Linked DNA regions of Sulfuricurvum kujiense DSM 16994. The protein of the gene in region 1 binds, or shares a complex with, the protein of each later gene. Links are inferred from orthologs where the notes say so. Each region holds a gene or a part of one and is shown in the gene's direction. Other genes may lie near its edges. The genes, in order: uvrA and mfd.

The links.
Region 2: the proteins of uvrA (region 1) and mfd are in contact, whole or in part, in a crystal structure (PDB 4DFC), measured with the Escherichia coli proteins. The link is inferred for Sulfuricurvum kujiense DSM 16994 from one-to-one orthologs.

The regions. Positions count from the first base shown.
Region 1 is NC_014762.1:1,408,111-1,416,532, reverse strand. What follows is about bases 2,821-6,139. They hold uvrA (excinuclease ABC subunit UvrA), read left to right. Parts: upstream 2,821-3,122; coding sequence 3,123-5,939; downstream 5,940-6,139. Other genes in these bases: SULKU_RS07030 (HDOD domain-containing protein), read left to right, coding at 5,970-6,139; SULKU_RS07040 (sulfite exporter TauE/SafE family protein), read left to right, coding at 2,821-3,119. Outside these bases: SULKU_RS07065 (tRNA-uridine aminocarboxypropyltransferase), read left to right, coding at 1-359; SULKU_RS07060 (hypothetical protein), read right to left, coding at 356-586; SULKU_RS07055 (hypothetical protein), read right to left, coding at 590-1,486; flagellar motor switch protein FliN, read right to left, coding at 1,483-1,827; SULKU_RS07045 (chemotaxis protein CheX), read right to left, coding at 1,831-2,253; more of SULKU_RS07040, read left to right, coding at 2,382-2,820; more of SULKU_RS07030, read left to right, coding at 6,140-6,785; polA (DNA polymerase I), read left to right, coding at 6,798-8,422. UniProt on the Escherichia coli protein: The UvrABC repair system catalyzes the recognition and processing of DNA lesions. UvrA is an ATPase and a DNA-binding protein. A damage recognition complex composed of 2 UvrA and 2 UvrB subunits scans DNA for abnormalities.
Region 2 is NC_014762.1:501,512-510,202, forward strand. The notes cover bases 1-3,588. They hold mfd (transcription-repair coupling factor), read left to right. Parts: upstream 1-400; coding sequence 401-3,388; downstream 3,389-3,588. Other genes in these bases: SULKU_RS02645 (bifunctional folylpolyglutamate synthase/dihydrofolate synthase), read left to right, coding at 1-401; rlmC (23S rRNA (uracil(747)-C(5))-methyltransferase RlmC), read left to right, coding at 3,388-3,588. Outside these bases: more of rlmC, read left to right, coding at 3,589-4,506; SULKU_RS14200 (sensor histidine kinase), read right to left, coding at 4,709-5,881; SULKU_RS02665 (response regulator transcription factor), read right to left, coding at 5,868-6,560; SULKU_RS02670 (YgjP-like metallopeptidase domain-containing protein), read right to left, coding at 6,604-7,107; poly-beta-1,6-N-acetyl-D-glucosamine biosynthesis protein PgaD, read right to left, coding at 7,120-7,560; pgaC (poly-beta-1,6-N-acetyl-D-glucosamine synthase), read right to left, coding at 7,567-8,691. UniProt on the Escherichia coli protein: Couples transcription and DNA repair by recognizing RNA polymerase (RNAP) stalled at DNA lesions. Mediates ATP-dependent release of RNAP and its truncated transcript from the DNA, and recruitment of nucleotide excision repair machinery to the damaged site.

The DNA.
Region 1 (8,422 bases):
GGAAGATTGATGCGCAGGGCAAACAAATTGTCATCTTCATTATCGATTCAACCTGGGCATGCTCGGTAAAAATGCTCAGAGTCAGCCGCAATCTTCAAACATTGCCGCGCGTCAGTTTCACCCACTCTAAAACTTCCCAATTCCTTATTAAGGAACAGCCCGAAGCATACTGTCTTTCGACGATCGAATCGACATTGAGTGTATTGGAATTATTGCATCAGCAGGGTCTTGAAGCGATAGAAGAGGGGGCTTTTGAAGCTTTTTTAAATCCGTTCAAAGCTATGGTGGAATATCAAATCGGATGTGCTTCGCACTCTGAAGAGAGCGTCAGATTTAAGACAAGAAGAGAAGAGATTTAATTCTCTTTTTCATCTTCGAATTCTAAAAGCAAACCCGCTGCATCGACAATCTCTTTTTCCCGCTCTTTCAGCGCTTCTGCTTCTTCGACTTTTGCATGTTCGACTTCAACGTATTCTATAAATATTTCAATATCTTCGTCAGTGTTATAAAATTCTTTGTATCCCAAAGCGATTTCGACAAATTCGTTTCCGCATCCGAAATCAACTAATTTCTGTTTTAGATCCATTGCTTAATAAACTCCTGATGCTTTTTCTTTGTAGGAATCGAAAACTTCATCCTGAGCCGGGGCGAGCTGGAAATAGCCGTCAAGTTCTCGATGTTTTGACTGCAAAAGGGTTTCGAAGTCATTTTGCGTTACCGGAATATTATCCTGAAATTTATCGAGTAAAATGGTAGTGTTCCCCAATAATACCAGATAGCTCATCGTTCCGTAATCGAGCATTGCCACAGTATGGGAATTATCAAGCGGTTTTTGAAAACGGATATGAACTCCCCCGCTCTCATTTGACATAGGAAGAGATGCGGAGAGTGACGCTTTTGTTTCCGCAGCGGTCGTTTTATCAAATAACCATGGAGATTTCGGCTCATTTTTCATGGCTGTAGTGCGTTTGGCTATATTTTGTTTCAACCAGAATAAAATAGCAATCCCGATGATTAATATGCCGATAACAACATAATAGCTTTGCTCGAATTCATTTCCTTTTTTTGTCGGAAGCCCATCCACCGATGTTTCATCGACCGGTGTATTCTGCGTAGCGGAATTTACGGCTTCAGGATGCATAAATCGTAGACGCAGACCATATGAATCGGAGGTTTTAGAGGCTTGCATAATGACGTTATTCGAAAGTTCGGCAATAATTTTGATATTTTCGTTTTCAGGTGTAATGGTAAGTTTGTTGAGATATTTGGAAGTAACGTTTTTGACTACCGGAGAATCGATAAACGCCTCTTCAAGCTTTACGATGACGGTATCGTTCTGGCGATTTTGGCGCAATACCCCTTCATACGGAGTATCGAACGTCAACATCACATCGACGCGGTCATTCCGGTCATATACGTTGTAACTTAAAATTTTAGCTCCCCATAAAAAAGCGGGAAGAAGCAGCAGAGGAAGTAAATATCTCATAGTCTCTCTTTTGATAGGTAATACAATACGGCGCTCGAATCGAGTACCTCATTGATACGTATCGCTAAATTCTTCTCATAAACCATTACTTCCCCCTTACCGATAATACGTCTGTTGACATACGATTCCACGCTTTCCCCCGCCGGTTTGCCCAAGTCGATGACGGAACCTTTTTCCAGTTTGAGTATTTCGTCCAACGTGAGAGTCGTTTGTCCCAAATCCGAAACAAATTCCACTTCCATGTCAAGCAATCCGTCGTAATCCATCCATGAAAGTTCTTTTTCAGGATCGAAACCGTGTTCATGATGTAAAGAAGTTTCTGCCGCTACTGTTTCATCCATCTCTTAGAGCCTTTGCAAAGCAATTGTCATTTCTCCGCCATTAATACCGATACATTTTGAATTATCCAATTGAACCGCCGATACCTCTTCATCCGATAAAAGAAAAGGGGTCGCAATCGATAAAGATGTTTCATATAACTCACCGGCCAGTACTTTTGCACTTCCGACAATCATATTGGTTGTTTCCAACAGCATATCGATGAGTGTCTGTTCATCACTCTCATCTTCGCCCAAAAAAATCTCGGCTATGGTCTGAATCAACATCGGATCGCATCCGATATAAGCACGGTGAATCTCACCGTTCGTCGTTTCAATATCGATATAAGCAAAAAGCGTTCTCTTTTTAGTTGAGTCTATAAAATCATAAGGGAGGCGTATTTGATGAAGAAAAAAATTAGTGGCTGCTTCGACAATAATCGGTAACATTACATCCCTCACTCTTGTTAAATATCTATGAGAATCGATTATAGCGTAAAATCTAATGAACGAAAAGGGTATTAGTTGAAGCACTAAGGGGGTATAATCGCGCGCCATAATCTAAACAAAGATAAAATATGACTATTGAATTAGCACTTTTAGGGGTAGGGGTCGGTACACTGTCAGGATTTTTCGGAATCGGCGGCGGTACGGTGAGTGTTCCGATTCTGCTCTATCTCGGGTTTGGTATCAAAGAGGCAATCGGCATATCGGTTACCCAAATGGTTGCCGGTTCGTTGTTGGCGGCGTGGATCCATCATAAAAAACAAACGTATGCGATCGGCGATATCAAATATTTCGGTTACGGCGGAATTCTTGGTGCGATAGCGGGCGGGATATTGGTCAAAGCACTCCATTCGAGTATATTGGAATGGCTTTTTCTCTCAATTGTCGCCTTTACGCTGGGGCGACTGGCTCTTTCCAATCCCGAACCGACCCGTCCGGAAGTGGTCAATCGGCCGTTATATACGTTTGTCGGAAGCGTGATCGGCGTATTTTCCGGAATGCTTGGAGTTGGAGGTTCGATTTTGATGACGCCGGTACTGGTTAGTTTTATGGGATTTCCGCTGAAGAAAGCTTCAGCAGTAGGACATTTTTTTGTTACGTTTTCTTCCGTTTCGGCTTTGGCGACACTTTTGTGGCTCGGTCTTGTGAATCTTGAAGCGGGTCTGACGATGGCTTTGAGCTCATTATTCGGCATTATGGCGGGCATCGCGTTGCTGCATCGGGTCAAAGTGACTCATTACAAACAGGTATTGGTTATTTTTTACATCATTATTTTTGCCATTACGGCATACAAACTTATCGCGGGGTAACTTATGGACAAGATTAAAATTATCGGAGCACGGGAGCATAACCTCAAAAACATCTCTTTGGAGATCCCGAAAAACAAGCTGATTGTATGTACCGGAATCAGCGGAAGCGGTAAATCGACATTGGCCTTTGACACCCTTTATGCCGAGGGACAGCGCCGCTATATCGAGTCTCTCTCATCGTATGCCCGTCAATTTTTGGACCGTGTCGGAAAGCCCGATGTCGATAAAATCGAAGGCCTCACTCCGGCTATTGCGATCGATCAAAAAACGACCTCAAAAAATCCCCGTTCAACCGTAGGAACGATTACCGAGATCTATGACTATCTGAGACTTTTGTATGCCCGTATCGGAGTTCAACACTGTCATCTGTGCGGCAAGCCGATATCCAAAATGTCGGCTCAAGATATAATCACACAGGTTTTAAAGCTTCCCGAAGGTTCCAAAATCGTCATACTTGCACCGCTCGTACGGGAGAAAAAAGGCTCCTTTGCCGATATTCTCGAATCGCTCCGTCATAAAGGGTATGTACGTGCCATGATCGACGGCGTCATGGTGCGTCTGGATGAAGAGATTGATCTCTCCAAGACCAAAAAACATACTCTTAAAGTTGTGATTGACCGTCTCATCATAAAAGATGACAACCATGACCGTGTGGCCCAAGACGTCGAAAAAGCGCTCAAAGAGTCTTATGGAGAGGTAGAAATTGAGATTCAGAACCACGACGAAGTAGGGATGGCTGACAAGCTGATCCACTACAGTGAACACAGCGCCTGTTTTGACTGTAAAGTGAGTTTTGATCCGCTCGAACCGCTCTCGTTTTCGTTTAACTCTCCCAAAGGGGCATGTTCTGAATGCGACGGCCTCGGCATCCGCTATGCGCTCGATTACGACAAAATTATCGATTCCGAACTCCCCATAGAGAAAGGGGCGATAAAAATCGTTTACGGATTTAACAAAGGGTATTATTTTACCTTCCTAAAAGCGTTTTGCGCTGCGGAAGGGATCAGTATTACGGCTCCGTTTTATGCACTCGAAGAGTATCAGAAAAAAGCGATCCTCCACGGCAGCGTCGATGAAGTCGAATTCAAGTGGCAGGACCATCCTATCAAGCGTGTATGGCCGGGAATCGTACGCATCGCATACGATATTTTCAAAGATGAAAAAGATCTCGCCGATTACATGTCCGAAAAACCGTGCAACATCTGTAATTCTCACCGTCTCAAGCGCGAATCGCTTGCCGTTCGCGTTGCCCAAAAGGGGATCGGGGATGTGATATCGATGCCCCTTAAAGATTCGTATGCGTGGTTTGCCGATCCAAAGACATTTGATGGTCTGAGCGATCAAAATGCAATGATTGCCGCACCGATTTTAAATGAGATACGCGAACGTCTTTTCTTTTTGTTTGATGTCGGTTTAGGATACCTCTCCCTCAGCCGCGACGCCCGCACCATCAGCGGGGGGGAAGCCCAGCGTATCCGTATCGCTTCTCAGATCGGAAGCGGTTTGACAGGGGTAATGTATGTTCTGGATGAGCCGAGTATCGGATTGCATGAACGCGATACCCTCAAACTGATTCGAACGCTCCGTTCATTGCAGGAAAAAGGGAATACCGTTATCGTTGTCGAACATGACAAAGAGACGATTGAAAATGCCGACTACATTGTTGATATCGGCCCCGGTGCCGGAAAATTCGGCGGTAATGTCGTCTTTGCAGGTACGTTGGAGGAAATGAAACAATCCAATACCCTCACGGCCGACTACCTCTCTGGACGCAAACAAATCAAATATTTTTATCGACGCGAACAAAAAGAGTGGATGGCAATCAATAATGTTACATTAAATAATATTACCAATTTGAGCGTAAAAATTCCACTTCATAATTTTGTCTGTGTAACGGGAGTCAGCGGCAGCGGAAAAAGCTCTCTGATTCTGCAGACGTTGCTTCCCGTTACTCGCGAAATACTGAACCATGCACGTAAAATAAACCGTGTCGCCGGGGTCGAAGTAGAAGGTCTGGAAAAACTCGACAAAGTGATCTATCTCGATCAAAGCCCGATCGGACGTACGCCTCGTTCGAACCCTGCCACTTATACGGGTGTCATGGACGAAATTCGAAATCTATTCACGAAAACCAAAGAAGCACAGATCCGCGGCTATACGGCATCGCGCTTTAGCTTTAACGTCAAAGGGGGGCGATGTGAAAAATGTCAGGGAGAAGGGGAAATCAAGATCGAAATGCACTTCCTTCCCGACATTATGGTCAAGTGTGATTCGTGTCACGGAAGCCGATACAATCTCCAAACACTTCAGGTTGAGTATAAAGGGAAAACCATCTCCGATGTTCTGAATATGTCGGTCGGCGAAGCACTCGAATTTTTTGCACCGATCCCGAAAATCAAAGCGATTCTACAGACACTTAGCGATGTCGGGCTTGATTACATTACGCTGGGACAAAATGCCGTTACCCTCTCAGGAGGGGAAGCGCAGCGGATTAAACTGGCCAAAGAGCTTAGCCGACGCGATACGGGAAATACCCTCTATATCCTTGATGAACCGACGACGGGTCTGCATTTTGATGACGTCAACCGTTTGACAAAGGTACTTCATAATTTCGTCGAACTCGGTAACTCCGTACTGGTTATCGAGCACAATCTCGATATGATAAAAAATGCCGACTATATCATCGATATGGGGCCTGAGGGGGGCAGCGGCGGCGGATTATTGGTCGCGCAGGGGAACCCTGAAGAAGTTGCCGAGAGCTGGGAAAAAACGGGAAGTTTCACCGGAAAATATTTAGCTCTTGAGCTAAATAGGCTATAATAAGATTAACAGGATTTACAGAGGATTTTTATGAAAAGCTCGATTATAAACAGTATTAAATCTTTGCCGCCGCTTCCTAAAACGGTGATAGAGATGCAACGTATTTGTAATGATCCCGACAGTTCGATCAATGATCTGATTAAAACTGTCGAACAAGACCCGATGATCGTTGCCAACTTGCTTAAAGCCGCCAATTCGCCTCTGTACAGTTTCCGACGCGAGATACTCAATGTCTCTCAGGCGGTCTCTTTGTTCGGGATGAGTATGACGAGATCTATCGGTATCGGCAATTCGGTCCGCAAACTGCTCAATGTCGACATGGAACCCTATGGAATTACATCGGACCGTTTTGCGGAAATTTCATCGATGCAGGCTGCTTTGGTTCATGAATGGTACATGAAAATAGACCGCCTTAAAGCCGATAAGCTTTTTTTAGCCGCATTTTTGCAGGAGACGGGAAAAATTATTATCGCAAGCGACGTTATTCAAGAAGATTTAGCTGCCAATTTTAAATCCGATATTGAAGTGACGATTGACATTGCAAGAGTTGAGCGCTCTTACATTCATGAAACGACGGCTACCGTGACGGCGGAAATTTTTACCCACTGGAATTTTGATAAAGAATTTGTTGAGATGATTAAATTTTCCGATGCGCCTGCCAAAGCGCCGGATGATGTCAAAGAGTACTCTACCGCTCTGAACATCATTAAAACGATTATTCCGGTCAATAATCCGCTGGGGGAACACGGAATCTCATATGGCCTTAAAAAAGCGGAAGATGCGGGCTATGACGTCACTATGCTTCAAGCGGCAATTGATTCGATGCTCGCTCGAATCCGTGCCTGATAAAGACGATTGATGGCACAACCTACCGTTACTATAATCGATACTTTCGGATTTTTCTTTCGTTCGTTTTATGCACTTCCCCCTCTAAAGAATAGACACGGGTTTCCTACCGGACTTTTGACCGGATTCATTAACTTTATTGCATCACTGCACAAAGACCACAGCAGCGATTATTTGATATTCGCTCTCGATGCAAAAGGGCCGAGTTTCCGGGCCGAGATCGATCCAAATTATAAAGCCAACCGTTCACCCGCGCCCGAAGAGCTGATCCAGCAACTCCCCATCGCTATCGACTGGATCGATAAAATGGGTTATAAATCTCTATCCCAAAGCGGGTATGAGGCCGATGACATGATCGCATCGGTTGTTCGTCAAGCGCGCCAACACGGTTTTTTGGTTCGCGTCGTTTCCCATGATAAAGACCTCTATCAGCTGATCGATGATGATCGGGTCGTGTTGGTCGATGCGATCAGCAAAAAAGTGATGAATGAACGTCACTGCGATGAAAAATACGGTGTTCATCCGTGCCAGTTTATCGATTATCAATCCCTTATCGGCGATACTGCCGATAATGTCCCCGGTGTCAAAGGGATCGGTAAAGTGACGGCACAAAAACTTCTTTCTCAGTTCGGGACGCTGGATACACTGTATGAACGCATCGAAGAGGTTACCCCTCCGCGGATACGGGGTCTGCTTGAAACGTACCGTGACGATGCATTCCGCTCCCGCGAACTGGTACGTCTTAAAGATGATGTGTTTGATACGCTCGATTTTTCGGAGTTTGCAATGCATTTCGATAATCCGTTTTTGCCTATCTATGATGATCTGGTGCACTATGAGATGAACGCCGTATTGCGTACCCTTAAAGCCAAAGCATTGTTTGAAGAGTCACAGCCCTCAAATACGCCTCAGAGTGAAAAAACTGAAAAAGCGGAAGTTCCGCAGTGCGATAGTCTCGATGGATGCAGTGTTTTGATCGATAGCGATGCCGCTTTAATTGCCCTGATGGAAACGATAGCCGATGATGCACTTATCGCCTTTGATACCGAAACGACTGGGCTTGACCCGAGTAAAGATCATTTGGTAGGTTTTAGCTTCAGCACTGATGGCAAAACCGGATATTATGTTCCGATGATGCACAGTTATCTCGGAGTCGGGGATCAGGTCAGTACTGAAGCGGCGGCGAAAGCAATTCGATTGATATTTGAACATCGCGTTATCGGACATAATATTAAATTCGATCTTCATTTTGTCACCCGGTTTTTGGGTGTTGACCGCTTAAGTATCTATGCCGATACGATGGTTCTCGCTTGGCTGACCGACTCGTCGCGCTCACTGGCGATGGACAACTTGTCACAATCACTTTTGCATCACGAGATGATCCATTTCAAAGATACGGTAAAAAAAGGGGAGAACTTCGCTTCCGTCGCTATCGAAGATGCCTGTAAATATGCGGGAGAAGACGCTTACATAACCTACCGTCTGTACGAAGTGCTCAAAGAGCAGCTGCTGCTAAAAGGCGGACAAGAAGCATTAGACGAAGCGTTTGATGTCGAGTTTCCGTTTACATTGACATTGCTGGGAATGGAGAAAGAGGGGATAGCCGTCGATACGGCGGTTTTGGAACTCTTTAAAAA
Region 2 (8,691 bases), 910 kb from region 1 along the record:
TGGGATATGAAGCAAATGAAGAGCTGTTTGATCAAAGTGCACTGTTCGGGCGTTTGAGTCAAATTGCCCCTAATGTTACGCTGGATGTAGGGCACAATGCATTGGCGGCCGATTCGATTGCGAAAGCATATGCTGGAAGAAAGGTGACTCTGATCTACAATACCTACGGCGATAAAGATTACCGGGAAATATTGAGTATTCTAAAACCGATTATCAAATCGGTTGAGATTATTGAGGTTAATGAGGGGCGGATTGTAGAGAGAATGCTTCTCGAATCGGTATTGGAGCAATTGGAAATACCCTATAGCCAATTTGAATCGATTGAAAAAGATAAAGAGTATTTGGTTTTCGGCTCCTTTAGTGTAGCCGAAACGTTTTTGAAGAGGATGAATAAGCACTGATGTCACAAGCACGATGGTATGAATATAGTAAAAACAATCCGAAAGCTCTCCCCGAGATTCTTCTGTGCGAGGATGCGAAAGAGGCGTCGGAACTGAGCGACGTTTCCACTTTTTTAGAAATCCCCCACATCGTATTGCCCGATTTTCGTGCGACCTATATGGACGATCTCAGACCGTTTGGCGAAGAGCTATTTGCCCTTTTCGCCGCACTTCGAACCTATTATACAGCCTCAAAAAAACCGCTGATTATTTCCCCGCTCAAAACACTCCTTTTTCCGATGCCGCATGAGAGTTTGCTTCAAAGCGAGACGATCGAGTTCGCCTCCCGCATCGATCTGGGCAGCTTTAAACAAAAACTGCTCCATTGGGGGTACACCTTTGTTGATATGGTGGAGATGGAGGGGGAGGTATCGCACCGCGGCGACATCCTCGACATCTACGTCCCGAACCAAAGCAACCCCTATCGTATCAGCCTCTTTGACGACGAGGTCGAAGAGATCAAAGCGTTTGATGTCGAAACCCAGCGCACCGACAAAGAGGAACTGGCCTCTATCGAAGTGACCAGCGCTTTTTTCTCCCTCGATGAGCAGCAGCACAAAGCGTTCGAAAAAGCGATAGCCGCCGCACAAAGCGACAGCTTCGTCAAAGACATTGCCTCGCTCGGGTTTTGGGTCTTGAATGAGCACGGAGTCGATCTGTGCGAGGGGAAAAAAGTCTCGCGTATCCGTGAGATGAAAAGTGTCCTCGACGAAGCGTACGGACTCAATCAACCCGTCTTGCCGCGAACGAGACTCGAAGCAGACATCCTCCCCGAATCCGAAAAGTACACTCCATTGGGGGGAGGGAATTTAGAAACCCTTCGAAGCGTCCATAAAAACAAAAAATTTACCCTGATCGCCGCCAGCGATACGCAGCTCAAAGCGGCGGGGATTTTTGATCTAAAAGGAATCTTGGTTAAAACATCCGGGATCGTTCTGAATCTGATCGGTCCCGATGAGATCATCCTTTCTCTTAACCGTCATGAGAAAAAGCGCCGTCGCCGCCGTACCTCCATTCTCCTCGATGATTTGAAAGTAGGGGACTACGTCGTCCACGAAGAGTACGGGGTCGGGATATTCGTCGGGATCGAACAGGCGGAGATTCTCGGCGGGGTGAAAGACCTCGTCGTCATCAAATACATGGGGGATGACAAGCTTCTCCTCCCCGTCGAAAACCTTGATACGATTGACCGCTATATCGCCTCAGGGAGCCTCCCCGTCCTTGATCGTCTGGGCAAGGGAAGTTTCGGCAAACTCAAAGAGTCGGTCAAAGCACGGTTGTTCGAGATTGCCTCCGAGATCGTCGGGATTGCGGCGAGCCGTGCGCTGATCAAAGCGTCGGTGATCAGTGTCGATGCGGGTGAGCTTCGAAGATTCCAAGATGCTGCCGGATTTGACTACACTCCGGATCAATCAAGTGCGATCAGCTCGATAGTCCGTGATCTCTCCTCCGGTCATATCATGGATCGTTTGCTCAGTGGAGATGTCGGTTTCGGGAAAACGGAGGTGGCGATGAACGCTATTTTCGCCGCCGCAAAAGGGGGATACCAATCGCTCCTCGTCGTTCCGACCACCTTGCTCAGTTCCCAGCATTTCCAATCGCTTAAAACCCGTCTCGCACCATTCGGTCTTCGGGTCGCTAAGCTCGACCGCTTCGTCAGCACCAAAGAGAAAAACGCAACCCTTCGGGCGCTTGAAGCGGGGGAACTCGACTGTGTCGTCGGAACCCACGCCCTGTTCGGGGTGAGCTGTAAGAAGCTCGGAATCGTCATTATCGATGAAGAGCACAAATTCGGGGTAAAACAAAAAGAGAAACTCAAATCGCTCTATGAAAACGTCCACCTTCTCAGCATGAGCGCGACCCCGATCCCGCGCAGTCTTAATCAGGCGCTCAGTTCGATTAAGACGATGTCCGAGCTTCTCACCCCTCCGAGCGAGCGCTTAGGGGTACGGACATTTGTGAAAAACTACGACGAGAAACTGATCAAAGAGGTTATCTTGCGCGAGCTTCGCCGCGGCGGTCAGGTGTTTTACGTCCACAACTCTATCGATTCGATGATCATCAAATCGGGTGAGCTGAAAGCGATCCTCCCCGATCTGCGTATACTCATCCTCCACTCTCAGATCAGTGCAAATCAGACCGAGGAGGAACTGGCGAAATTTGCGAATCGCGAATACGATGTCCTTCTCGCAACCTCCATCATCGAATCGGGGATTCATATGCCGACGGTTAACACAATGATTATCGACGGAGCGGACCGTTTCGGGATGGCCGATCTGCATCAGCTGCGCGGCCGTGTCGGACGGGGCCATATCGAGGGGTATGCCTATTTTATTGTCGATGACAAAGAGAACCTCACCGAAGAGGCGAAAAAACGTCTTGTGGCACTCGAATCGAACTCCTTTTTGGGAAGCGGATCGATGTTGGCGTACCACGACCTCGAAATCCGCGGCGGGGGGAATCTCGTCGGGGATGCTCAGAGCGGTCACATCAAAAATATCGGGTATGCCCTTTACTTGCGGATGTTGGAAGATGCGATCAAGCTCCTTACCAACCAAACGACGGCGGTGCGGGCAAAAGTCGATATCAAGCTCACCGTCAGCGCCTTTATCAGCGATGAGATCGTTACCGAAGACCGCCTTCGACTTGAACTCTACCGCCGCCTGAGCCAGTGCGAAAGTCCGAGCGAGATATACGAGATCGAAGAAGAGGTCGGGGATCGGTTCGGCAAACCCGATACTCCTACGAAACAGTTTTTCGAGATCATGGTGATCAAACTGCTCTGTATCGAGAAGAAGATCAAAATGGTGAGCAACTACAACCAAAACATCACCATAGAGTACCAAAGTGGCATCAAAGAGACGCTTCAGAGCAAAAGCAAAGACGATGATGATCTTATCGGTACGGTATTGCACTATCTTCGCACGACGAAACAAAAAGGGCTGTAATGAGTTTTTGTTCCTATTTCGATACCCATCTTTGCCACTCATGCCGATGGATCGATTACCATTATGCCGAACAGCTGAAACTCAAAAGTGACCAGCTGCATGCCCTGCTGAACAAATATCAGCCCAACGGGTGGCAAAAGCCCGTTACCTCGCAGCTCAAAGGATTCCGTAACAAGGCCAAGATGGTAGCGACCCCTACGCCGGAGGGGATTGTGCTTGGACTTTCCGAAGAGGTGAGTCTGATCGACTGCCCTTTATATGATCTTAGTATGCAAAAAGTCTTGCATAGCGTTCAAGAGTGGCTTCGGGAATTGGGGATCAAAGGGTATGACATCAAACTCCGAAAAGGGGAACTCAAATACGTCCTCCTCACCCGCAGCAAATCAAACGGGACGATGATGCTCCGTTTTGTCCTCCGCTCTCATGGTATTATTGCGCGGCTGGAGGGGGGACTGGAAGAATTGATCAAACGCTCACCGGAGCTGAAAGTGGTTACGGTCAATATCCAGCCGGTCCATATGGCGATCTTGGAAGGGGACGAAGAGATATTTTTGAGCGAACAGCGCCGTCTCGAAGAGCGGTTTAACGGTATTCCTCTTTATATCCGCCCCAAAAGTTTTTTTCAAACCAATCCCGACGTCGCCGAAAAGCTCTATCGCACGGCGAGCGAGTGGATCGATGAGATCAAACCGTCGCGGTTATGGGATCTGTTTTGCGGCGTCGGAGGGTTTGCTCTGCACTGTTCTGCACCCGAGCGTGAAATCATAGGGATCGAGATCGAGCCCGAAGCGATAGAGTGCGCCCGCGATTCGGCCGCGCAGCTGGAGATGACGAATCTCCGTTTTGAGTCGCTGGATGCGGCAAGCTTCGGGGCAAATTCGGGAGAGAAGCCCGATGCCGTGATTGTTAATCCGCCGCGGCGGGGGTTGGGTGAACAGTTGTGCAAATGGCTCGAAAAAGTCTCGGCCGAACATCTGATTTATTCAAGCTGCAATGCGGTGACGCTGGCAAAAGATTTGGAACGTTTAGGCTCGTATGAAATCCAAAAAGTACAGCTTTTTGATATGTTTCCCCATACGGAACATTATGAAGTTCTGGTATTTTTAAAAAAACGGTAAGTGAATAGGTAGAGGAAATAACTGCGGCTGAGGGAGAGGAGCCGCAGTTGCGTCTGCATCGGTAGCAGATTTACTGTTCTCGCAGTAAATACGAAATAAGTCCCAAAGCTATTACAAGAGCAGGAACTTTTTTCTCATTCATCCTTATTGTCGGTGATACATCGCTGTACACGGTTGAAAGTATAATAAAGAGTCCGTGAAGTTAGTGTGAACTTTTATTCCACGAAACTTTAAACTCGCTCCCTTCTGCGGTTTCTGAACGGACGGCAATTTTTAACTGGTATTTTTGCGTGATCATCTGAACGATATTGAGTCCGATACCGAAACCTCCGTTGGCTTCATCAAAACGGGTATAGCGTTGAAAAATGTGCTCAATGACCTCTTTGGAGATACCGATTCCGGTATCGCGAATACTCAGAGATTGTGGTTCCAGCGTGATGTATATCTCGCCGGAGGGTTTATTGTACTTGATCGCATTTGAGAGGAGATTGTCGATCAGACGAATCATATGTTCCCTGTCAATTCGAAATGCCGCGGCTTTCAGGTCGGTTCGGATCGTGATTTTTTTTGCCTCGGCGATCGGATTGAAATACTCGATACGCTCTTGAAGAAGCGCTTTGATATCGAGGTCGATGTTATGCTGTTTGCTCTGATCATGCATCAGCAAAAAGGTGAGGTCGTTGTAGAGATTGGAGATCGTCTTTGATGCGAGGGAAATTCTCTCAACGTGTTTGCGTTGTTTGGGGAGAAGCTCTTCTTTATGGAGTTGCTCAACAGACATCGTGATGACGGAGAGGGGAGTATTGAGTTCATGAGTGGTGTCTCTGATAAAGCGATCGAGTTTATGGATGGTATCACGAACGGGATGCAGGAAAAGTTTCCCCAGAACATAGATGACAACCGATAGAAAGAGGATCGAAAAAATCAAAAAAAGATAGATGCTTTTTCGGGTTTGTTCGAGCTGCGGCTCGATAGAGTCAGCCCGGACAAGAAGATAACGGACTTTTTTAAGATGTTGAAGTTCAATGGTATCGGTAAAAAAGTAGTGATGATCGTACTTATAAAAACCGAGGTGAAACGGAAATACTACCTCGGGCGCCGATGTGTAGAGAATCTTTTTTTTGTGACTTAAAAGTACGACTTCAAAGCGCGGATCGCGGCTGAGATGTTTTTGGAGTTCATCCATATTTTTCGCATCGAAAATATGATCCTGAAGTGTTCCGGCATAGTATGACATGGCGTCGCGTCGGAGTTCGATATACATATTTCGCTGGTAATAATAATACATCGTTGATATAATTAATAGAAAAATGGTGTTCAATACGACAAAAAGCGATACGAAGCGGATCAGCGATTTTTTTTCAGGCGAGTGCAATCTGGTACCCTTGTCCCCGTATATTTATAATTCTCTCTTTCCCCAGATGTTTGCGAAGATTTTTAATATGGGTTCGCAGACTCTCTTCGCTTCCGTCTTCGTCAAAATCCCACGCCGATTCGATCAGAACTTTGGAACTGACGATTGAGCCCGGATGACAGAGGAGGATTTTTAAAATCTTCGCCTCTTTGCGTGGAAGGGTGATCTCGTCTTCATCGTTCGTAAGCCGTCCCAGCTTCGGATCAAAAACGATGGTTTCACTGATTGCTATCGGAGTATCTTCGCCGAGGATCGATGAGCGTTTGATGAGGGCTCGTATCCGCAGTTCGAGCTCTTTGAGTTCGAACGGTTTTTTGAGATAATCGTCGCACCCGGCATCGTATGCGTTTGATAGATCATCGATGGTGTTGAGGGAGGTTATGAAGATAGCAGGGGCTTTTCTCTCTTTATCCCGAAGTTCTCGCAGGACATCAAATCCGTTGAGTAGGGGGACTTTAACGTCGAATAAAAACAGATCGAACGCGATTTCGTATCCAAAATCCAGAGCGCTCTCCCCGTTATACGCGCATGTGACGGAATATCCCTGATCGCTTAGATACTCTTCGATGATCGATGAGAGGGTAAAGTCGTCTTCCAGCAATAAAATCCGAAGCGCTGTAGAGGAGATCGGTTTTGGCATGCTTTCTCTTTTGGATGTTTGGATGTATTATAGAGCAGAAGAATTAATAGAGTTTGCCGAAGTGATCAAGATAGGTCAGGTAGAGTCTTAATTCGAATTCGAGCTGATGATAGTGCGGCTCGATATGGGTACATAGGGAGTAAAATGCTTTATTGTGCTCTTTCTCTTTCAGATGGGCGAGTTCATGGGTAACGATCATCCGAAGAAACGGCTCGGGAACTTTCTTGAACAGATGGGAAATTCGAATCTCGTTTTTTGCTTTGAGCTTTCCCCCCTGTACCCGTGAGACGAACGTATGGGTACCCAGTGCGGAGTGCAAATCGCGTATTTTGGTATCAAACAGCACTTTGGAGATGGGTGAGGAGCTTCGTAAATGGGTGTTTTTGATCTCCATCACATAGTCAAAGAGACTTTTGTCGCTGACGTAGGGATGAGGTTCGGGATATTTGTGCAAAAGCCGATCTCCGAGCGTATCGGTATCGATCAGCTCTTGTACCTGAGAGCGTATCTCCCGTGTGTAGTGGGCTAAATATTTAAGTGTTTGCATACGCTGAAAGCTTTAGCTCTTGTTTTCAATTTGGTCATTCAAGTGGATTATATGCCCGCGATCATCATGGTAAACCGTAACCAATTGACTATCAATACACTTCTGCAGTTCTGCATTGTCGATACGAAAATAATTGGAATAATCGTACGAAGTATAGAGTAGATGCTCGCTTGGTGCTCTGTGCCTATTGAGCCGTGATAAGACAAACAAGATGACAGGGGTCAGGATGAGCATATACAGAGCATTTTCAAACGTCACGCTGCTGACATTTTCGAAAATCCAATCGGATATCGTATCGGGTGCTTCTTTGAGGGTAATGATTTTATACAATACGATCAGTAAAGGTTTCCATAAATAGATAAAGCCCAGCCACAGAGCGATGGTCATCGCATCCCAAAACCATCTTTTTCGTCTCGGCATTTCATGGCGTTTGTTAATAATAAGTGTTTCCATACGATATTACCCTTTCTTCTTCGGCAACTTTTGATGGACACCGCGGTCAGGACTAACCCATCGTGCACGCCCTTTTTTACCGAACAGTACTTTTGGAAACGCCGTTACGGCCGTGAACAAATTGAGCAGCCAGAAAGCGAACGGATACCAGATCATCCAGTAATAATTTTTCCCCATCCCTTCGTCATAATGCCCATCCAGCCATCGGCTGATCGCAAACTGTATCAAACACGCACCGATGAGAATCACGCTGCTTTGATCGGGTAAAATAGGCGAACTCGACGGCATCAAATACGAAATGTGGACAAAGAGGCTTAAAAACCAGACCAAAAAGACCAGAACCATCGTGTAGGCCCAGATCGTACTGAGCATAAGCTCCGTCATAAGTCCCCAAAGATGGGTTTGCTTGTGGGAAAACAAAACCTTGAAGTTCTTCAGCATAACCTGAACGCCCCCCATAGCCCAGCGCAAGCGCTGTTTCCATAGCCCTCTTAAGGTCTCCGGCATCAAAATCCAGACCAGTGCCCGAGGCTCAAAACGGACGTCCCAGCCGTTTCGCTGCAGCTTCCAGGTAACATCGATATCTTCGGTGAGCATATCGGGACTCCAATACCCGATCTCATGCACCGCTGCTTTCCGAAAGCCGGTAATAACTCCCGAGACGGTAAATAACCGGCCGAAACTGCGCTGTGCCCGCTTGATCATCCCGACGATGGAAGAGAACTCGCCGACTTGAATCTTGCCCAACAAACTGGTGCGGTTGCGTATTCTCGGATTTCCCGTTACGGCGGCGACTTCGGGATAGCGGATAAAATGTTTGACCATCCAGTGGACACAATGTTTATCGATCAACGCATCGCCGTCGATACATATCAGATATTCATGTTTTGCCAACAGCGCTCCGGCTTGCAGCCCCAGTGCTTTTCCCTGATTTTCGGCCAGATTGACCACTTTCAGTTTCGGATTCTCTTTGGCCAGAGCGACCAATATATCCAGCGTATTATCCTTGCTTCCGTCGTTGATGGCGATCACCTCGAACTCCGGATAATCGACATTCAAAGCATACGAGATGGTTTCGACGGCATTTTCCCCTTCATTATAGCACGGGATCAAAATACTCACCCCCGGCCA